Regions from separate parts of the Paeniglutamicibacter selenitireducens genome, predicted to be linked through region 3. Evidence: predicted binding sites of a transcription regulator. Region 3 holds the regulator's gene; each other region holds the start of a gene.
What was found. The regulator LexA, encoded in region 3, represses DNA repair genes until DNA is damaged. The targets are predictions, from matches to a motif close to TCGAACANNTGTTCGA.

Region 1: a site for LexA is predicted at 1,464-1,479, ahead of ruvA (Holliday junction branch migration protein RuvA). Genes of this name have one in related genera too.
Region 2: a site for LexA is predicted at 1,182-1,197, ahead of ACSYDW_RS00605 (DUF6504 family protein). Genes of this name have one in related genera too.

Annotation. Positions count from the first base shown of each region.
Region 1 covers NZ_JBPULF010000001.1:127,846-130,090, forward strand. Annotated here, with positions in the region: gene ruvB (Holliday junction branch migration DNA helicase RuvB) at 1-786, opposite strand, end outside; gene ruvA (Holliday junction branch migration protein RuvA) at 802-1,413, opposite strand; gene ruvC (crossover junction endodeoxyribonuclease RuvC) at 1,571-2,173, opposite strand; gene ACSYDW_RS00515 (YebC/PmpR family DNA-binding transcriptional regulator) at 2,180-2,245, opposite strand, start outside.
Region 2 covers NZ_JBPULF010000001.1:149,816-152,060, reverse strand. Annotated here, with positions in the region: gene ACSYDW_RS00615 (AAA family ATPase) at 1-644, opposite strand, end outside; gene ACSYDW_RS00610 (VOC family protein) at 685-1,125, opposite strand; gene ACSYDW_RS00605 (DUF6504 family protein) at 1,335-1,646, shown strand; gene ACSYDW_RS00600 (dihydrolipoyl dehydrogenase family protein) at 1,725-2,245, shown strand, end outside.
Region 3 covers NZ_JBPULF010000013.1:55,760-58,004, forward strand. Annotated here, with positions in the region: gene ACSYDW_RS17910 (ATP-dependent DNA helicase) at 1-614, shown strand, start outside; gene lexA (transcriptional repressor LexA) at 711-1,430, opposite strand; gene ACSYDW_RS17920 (LysM peptidoglycan-binding domain-containing protein) at 1,716-2,096, shown strand; gene ACSYDW_RS17925 (histidinol-phosphate transaminase) at 2,205-2,245, shown strand, end outside.

The sequences.
Region 1 (2,245 bases), on a different contig from region 3:
GTCCAGCCCGCGCGCGTCGACTTCGTACATGTCAAGCGCGGCGGACGCCGCCCGGGCATCGATGTTCTCCAGCCGGTTCACCAGCGCCCAGTCGCGCACGCGGCGCAGCAGGCGGTTGGCGATGCGGGGGGTGCCGCGCGAACGCGAGGCGATCTCGCTGAAGGCCGCGGAATTGACCTTCAGCGAAAGCATCATGGCCGAACGGCGCAGCACCAACTCGAGTTCCTCCACGCTGTAGAACTCCAGGTGCCCGGTGAACCCGAAGCGGTCGCGCAGCGGGCCCGGAAGCAGGCCGGCGCGGGTGGTGGCCCCGACGAGGGTGAAGGGGGGAAGCTCGAGCGGGATGGCCGTGGCCCCGGCCCCCTTGCCGACGATGATGTCCACGCGGAAGTCCTCCATCGCCATGTAGAGCATTTCCTCGGCGGGGCGGCTCATCCGGTGGATCTCGTCCAGGAAGAGGACCTCGCCCTCGGTCAGCGAGGAGAGGATCGCGGCCAGGTCCCCGGCATGCTGGATGGCGGGGCCCGAGCTGATGCGCAGCGGCGCGTTCATTTCGGCGGCGATGATCATCGACAGCGTCGTCTTGCCCAGGCCCGGAGGGCCGGAAAGCAGCACGTGGTCGGCGGTGCGTTCGCGGATCTTCGAGGCCTCGAGCACCAGCGAGAGCTGTTGGCGGACCCGGGACTGACCCACGAAGTCGTCGAGGTTCTTGGGGCGGAGCGCAGCCTCGAGGGCGCGCTCCTCGGGTTCGGAACCCGCGTTGGTGAGGGTGCCGGATTCGCTCATGGTCTACTCCTAGGGTCAGGCCCGCGTGCCGCGGCCCAGGGAACGCAGCACGGCCCGAAGGATCTCGGGAACGCTGCCATTGGCGGTGGTGGACGGATCCGACTTGGCCAGGGCCTCGAGCGCCTTGGTGGCGTCCTTCTCGGTCCAGCCCAGTCCGGTGAGCGCCTCGATGACCTGGGCCTCCCAGGCGGGGGCGGCGGCGGTGCCACCGGTGGACACGGCACCGGTGGGGGTGAGTTTCCCGGAGAGTTCCAGCACGATGCGTTCGGCGCCCTTGGGCCCGATGCCGGATACCTTGGTGAAGGCCTTGGTGTCCTTGGTGCTTGCCGCGATGCGGACTTCCTCCGGGGTGTGCACGGCGAGGATGGCAAGCCCCGTGCGCGGGCCGATGCCCGACACACCGATGAGGACCTCGAACACCTCGCGCTCCTCTCCGCTGGCGAACCCGAAGAGCGTCATCGAGTCCTCGCGGACCACCATGGAGGTGTGCACCAGGGCCTCGCGGCCCACGAAGAGCGTGGAAAGAGTTTGCGGTGTCGCCTGGATGAGCATGCCGAACCCGCCGACCTCGATGACGGCGCTGTTCAGGTTGACTTGCTGCGCCACTCCCCTGAGCGTACTGATCATCTGGCAGGCCTCCGGTGTCTTGGGGTTTGCCGGCGAACGGGCCCGGCAATACGAATATATCTACGAACAGCTTACAGGTCTGGCGCCTGTCGTTCGTGGATTTGATCGCCGGGCAGCGTCGGGAGCCGGTACCCGCCGGGTTCCCGACGGCACCCCGTCAGCGGGACTTGACGCTGCGCGCCTTGGCCTCGGCAGCGATCCAGGCCCGCTGGGCCGGGGTCAGGCCCGAGGTTCCGCCGCGCGGGGAGGACGCGGAAGCGGCGGCGCCGGCCGCCCCGAAGGCAGCTCCGCGCCACCCGTGCGTGATGGCCAGGGCCGCGGCATCTGCGGCGTCGGCGGGCGAGGGCGGCTCGTCCAGGCGCAGGATCTTCGCGACCATCTTGCCGACGGCCTGCTTGTTGGACTGCCCGGATCCCGTCACCGCGGCCTTGACCTCGGTGGGGGTGTGCAACGCCACGGGGATCTCGCGGCGGGCCGCGGCAACGATCACGATGCCGGAGGCCTGCGCCGTGCCCATGACGGTGCTGACGTTGAGCTGGCTGAAGACTCGCTCGAGGGCGACAACGTCGGGCTTGTGCGCATCGAGCCAGGCATCGATGCCGTCGGCGATCGCCAGCAGCCTGAGGTCAAGCGGCGTCCCGGCTTCGGTCCCGATGACCGTGACGTCGATGAGCGTGGCGCGCCTGTTGGGTTCGACGTCGACCACGGCCAGACCGCAACGGGTCAGTCCGGGGTCGACGCCCACCACTCGCAGGGCCAAGGAGGCCTAGGCCTCTTCGAGTTCTGCCATGACCTCGGCGCTGATGTTGGCGTTCGAGTAGACGTTCTGCAC
Region 2 (2,245 bases), on a different contig from region 3:
TCGCTGTGCCGCAGGCCCCATGGCCCGACCTCGTAGATTTCGGCTCCCGGCAGTGCCGCCAGCAAGGGCGAGTGGGTGGACATGACGACCTGGGAGTCGCCGGCGGCCATCAGGTCCTTGAGGATTCCCACCAGGGCCATGCAGCCGGAGAACGAGAGCGCCGATTCGGGCTCGTCGAGAACCCACAAGCCGCCTTCCCGGAAGCGGTCGGCGATGAGTTCCAGGAATGATTCCCCGTGGCTCATTTCGTGGAAGCGTGGCTCCGGCCGCGTTCCCGGGTTCTGCTCGAGGTACGTGTAGAAGCCGTGCATGGTTTCCGCGCGAAGGAAGTACCCGCGTCGGCTCGCACCGGGATTGCGGATGACCTGCAGGTGCTCCTCGAGCCCGGACTCGGTGGCCCGGGTGCTGTGCATGGCACCCGTGGAACCGCCTTCCGGCGACAACCCGTAGCTGACGGCAATCGCCTCGACCAACGTCGATTTCCCCGACCCGTTTTCCCCCACCAGCACGGTGGCCGAACCCAGCTCCATGCCCTGCTCCAGCAGGTGCCTGACCGGAGCCAGGGTGGCGGGCCACTGCTTCCGGGGCGCCGGGTTTTGTGCGTGTTCGGTGATGCGTCGAACGGGGAGGTTCGAAATGTGCATGATGCCGGGAATACCCTTTCGAAGGATGCGGTGGCTGATGCTAGACGCCGGAGACCAGCCCGTCCGCACCGATGCCGAAGGCCGGGTTGTGTACGAAGTCCCAGCGGAAGCCGTCCGGATCCGCCACGCACGCGCTCGTTCCGCCCCATTCCCTGGTTGTCGGGGCTCCGATGGACGTGGCGCCGGCCGCCATCGCCATGGCGTACAGGTCTTCGACTTCTTCAACGCTGTTGGTGTTGTGTCCCAGGGACATCGGCGGTGCCTGCACCCCGTGGCCCACGTCGCCGTATTCCCCGGGCATCGAGGCGATGTTCCACAGGGCCAGCATCAAGCCGTGGCCCGCCTGGACAAAAAGGATCTGCCCGGGCATGTGGGAAATCTCGCGGAAGCCGAGGCCGCGGACGTAGAAATCGCGTGAGCGCTCGACGTCGCGCACGCCCAAGGTCAGGGCGGTGATCATGGGTGCGGGTACTGGTGTCATGGGCATGAGTCTAGCCCCCGGAACCTGTCGAAGACCTGATGCCGGGACACAAGTTGTCGTATATGTGTTCTAGTCTCACCTTGTGTAGAACATAGTTTCTAATAAAATGGATGAGTGCCCAGAAGATCCGCGCGGCGCTGCTTCCCGGAACCATGCGGCTCCCGGGGGCGGCGCCGTTTGGCGGGCGCGGGCGAGTGAGAGGTGGGGGCGTGGGCATTTTTACCCAGTCGATCGAGGTCGACTGCACACCGGCGGGGGTGCCGATTCGCATGCGCTGGCAAGGTCGGGAATACAAACTGGCCGCCGATCCGGTGCGGTGGTTCCAACGGCGCGACTGGTGGAAAGAGGAGCTGCGGGCCGAGCGGGGGCGCGGTCCGGGGCTTGTCGACTACGAGGTCTGGCGACTGCAGGTCAGGCTCGCCGGGATCGGCCCCCTGCGCACCTTCGAGGTCTCCCGCCAGGTCGACACGGGAAGGTGGCGGATCATCAGGATCCACGACGCGTGCGCGGAAAGTGCCTAGCCCTGCCCTCTGGCCGTTCGGCAAGCGGGGTGCAAGGCTGGAATCCGGTTGTTTCGCGATGGACGCAGAGGTGGTCTTGTGCAGGAAGTGTTCGATGTGGCCGTCATTGGCATGGGTCCCGGCGGGGAAGTGGCCGCCGACAGGCTGATCACCGCCGGCAAGAAGGTTGTGGTGTTCGAGTCTGAGCTCATCGGGGGCGAGTGCGCCTACTGGGCCTGCATCCCCTCCAAGACGATCCTGCGGGGACCCGAGCTCAGGGACGAAGCGGCACACACCGCCGGGGCCCGGGACCTCACGCTCGACTGGGAATTGGCGCGGGACTACCGCGACTACATGGCCAGGCACCTGGATGACAGTGCCCAGGCCGCGGGGTACCAATCCCGCGGGGCGCATGTCGTGCGGGCCAAGGCAAACATCGCGGGCCCCGGCCGTATCCTGGCCGACGGCCGCGAATACCTGGCGGACCACATCATCGTCGCCACCGGAACCGACCCGGCGTTCCCAGCCTTCCCAGCCTTCCCCGGATCGGACCTGGTCACGGTGTGGGGCAATCGCGAGGTGTACACGCTCGCTGCACTGCCCGGGGCTGTGGCCGTTGT
Region 3 (2,245 bases):
GCATCCTGTATGTGGCCAAGCACCTTCCCAAGCCCGGGCGCCAGATGTCGCAGGAGATGATCGGCGAGATCGAGGATCTGATCAAGGCCTCCGGCGGAGGGGCCTTGGTGCTCTTCACCTCGAGACGCGCCGCGGAGGAAGCGACAGAGATCCTGCGGGCCAGGCTTGACGTCCCGATCCTGTGCCAGGGCGAATCGAGCATGAAGGCCCTTGTCGACCAGTTCTCGGCCGAACCCGACACCTGCCTCTTCGGCACCATGACACTGTGGCAGGGCGTCGACGTGCCGGGCAACGCATGCCGCCTGGTGATCATCGACAAGATTCCGTTCCCGAGGCCCGACGACCCTTTGTCCTCGGCGCGCAGCCGCGATGTCGCAAAGCACGGCGGCAACGGGTTCATGGCCGTGGCGGCAAGCCATGCTGCAGTCAGGCTCGCCCAGGGCGCGGGGCGACTGATCCGTTCGGTCAACGACCGCGGCGTCGTGGCCGTCCTGGATTCCCGTCTTGCAACGGAACGCTACGGAGCCTTCCTGCGGGCTTCACTGCCGCCGCTGTGGGCGACGCCTGACAAGCCTACGGTTCTGGCGGCTCTCGAGCGGCTCAGCGAGGGCTGAGGCTTCCGCCCGGGATCCGGGCGGAAGCGGCGTTAAACGGGTCTGGGGCCGGTCGTGTTGACCGGCCCCAGACCCGTTTGTCGTACTGCGGTGTTCCTAGATGGAACGCATGACCGATACGACCTTGCCCATGACGGTTGCCGCGTCTCCGAGGATCGGTTCGTAGCGGGAGTTCTGCGGCAGCAGCCAGGTGTGGCCATCACGCTGCCGGAAGGTCTTCACGGTTGCCTCGTCGTCGAGCAGCGCCGCGACGATGTCGCCGTTGACAGCGGTCTGCTGGCGTCGCACGACCACCCAGTCGCCGTCGCAGATTGCGGCATCGATCATCGAGTCGCCGCTGACCTTCAGCATGAAGAGTTCGCCGTGGCCCACGAGCTGGCGCGGCAAGGCAAACACGTCTTCCACAGCCTGGTCGGCAAGGATCGGGGCGCCGGCGGCGATGCGTCCCACCAGTGGAACCATGGCGGTGTCGGCGGAGGTCGTCAGCTCGGAGACGTTCATGCCGTTGGCCGCCTTGAGCTCGGCCTGCCCGGAATCGGCTTCAAGCTTCGAATCGGTTTTCAGCTGCAACGGCAGCAGGATCTCCATGGCGCGCGGGCGTCGAGGATCGCGGCGGATGTAGCCGAGCTTCTCGAGCTGGCTCAATTGGTGGGTCACGCTCGAGAGGCTGGCCAGGCCGACGGCGTCGCCGATTTCCCGCATGGACGGCGGGTAGCCGTGGGCGCTGACGGACCGCTGGATGGTTTCAAGGACCTTTTTCTGGCGGATGGTCAAGCTCTTCGCGTCACGCCGGGGGGTTCTTTGTTCGGTCGTCATTCTGTGTGCCTCATCCCGATCGTCGGCGGTTGGCCCGCGCGTTCCGCAATTTGTCGGTGCGGAGTGGTGAAGTGAATTCACCGTTCCACATCACTCATGTTAGTGGACGAACACGGTGCTTTCAAAGATTTGTTCGAACCGATCTGGACACGTGTCGTTGAAAAGTGCTAGAAATGATTTACGAACTACGAACACATGTTCGAAAGATGTGTTCGAAGAATAGAAGCTTGTTCGACTCGTGGCCCGCTCGCACCGGCCCGTCGCACTCCTAGGAAAGGCAAAGACATGGCAAGCACTGCTTTCTCGGCCCCGCTCCACCTCGTTCCAGACCCCATCTCCTACTGCGCACCGCAAGAGGCTCCGCTGCGGCTGACGCGCCGGGGGAAATTCGTCCTGATCGCCATGCCGATCTTCTTCGCCACCGTGGGTGTGCTCATGCTGCTCGGCCTCTTCCTGTCGCCGGCCAAGGCATCGGCCGATGTTCCGCTCGGCGTCGAAGCCGTCAGCGTCACCGTCATCGAGGGCGACACCCTGTGGGGGCTGGCACGCGAGTTCGCCCCGCAGCTGGAACCCCGTGAAGCCATCCGGCAGATCGCCGAAATCAACAACCTCGAGGGCAACGTCCTCTTCCCAGGAACCGAGATCTTCGTTCCCTCTGCGCCGTAACCTCCACCTCCGGGCGGCGGCGCGGCCCGCGCCATATTGAGAACCGTTTGTTACCTCGTTCCACGCGGCTGATTCTGATGCCTCGGAGCACGCCCCTAGACTTAGGGGGTGAATGAACGGCTAAATCGCCTGGCAAAACTGCCCCTGCG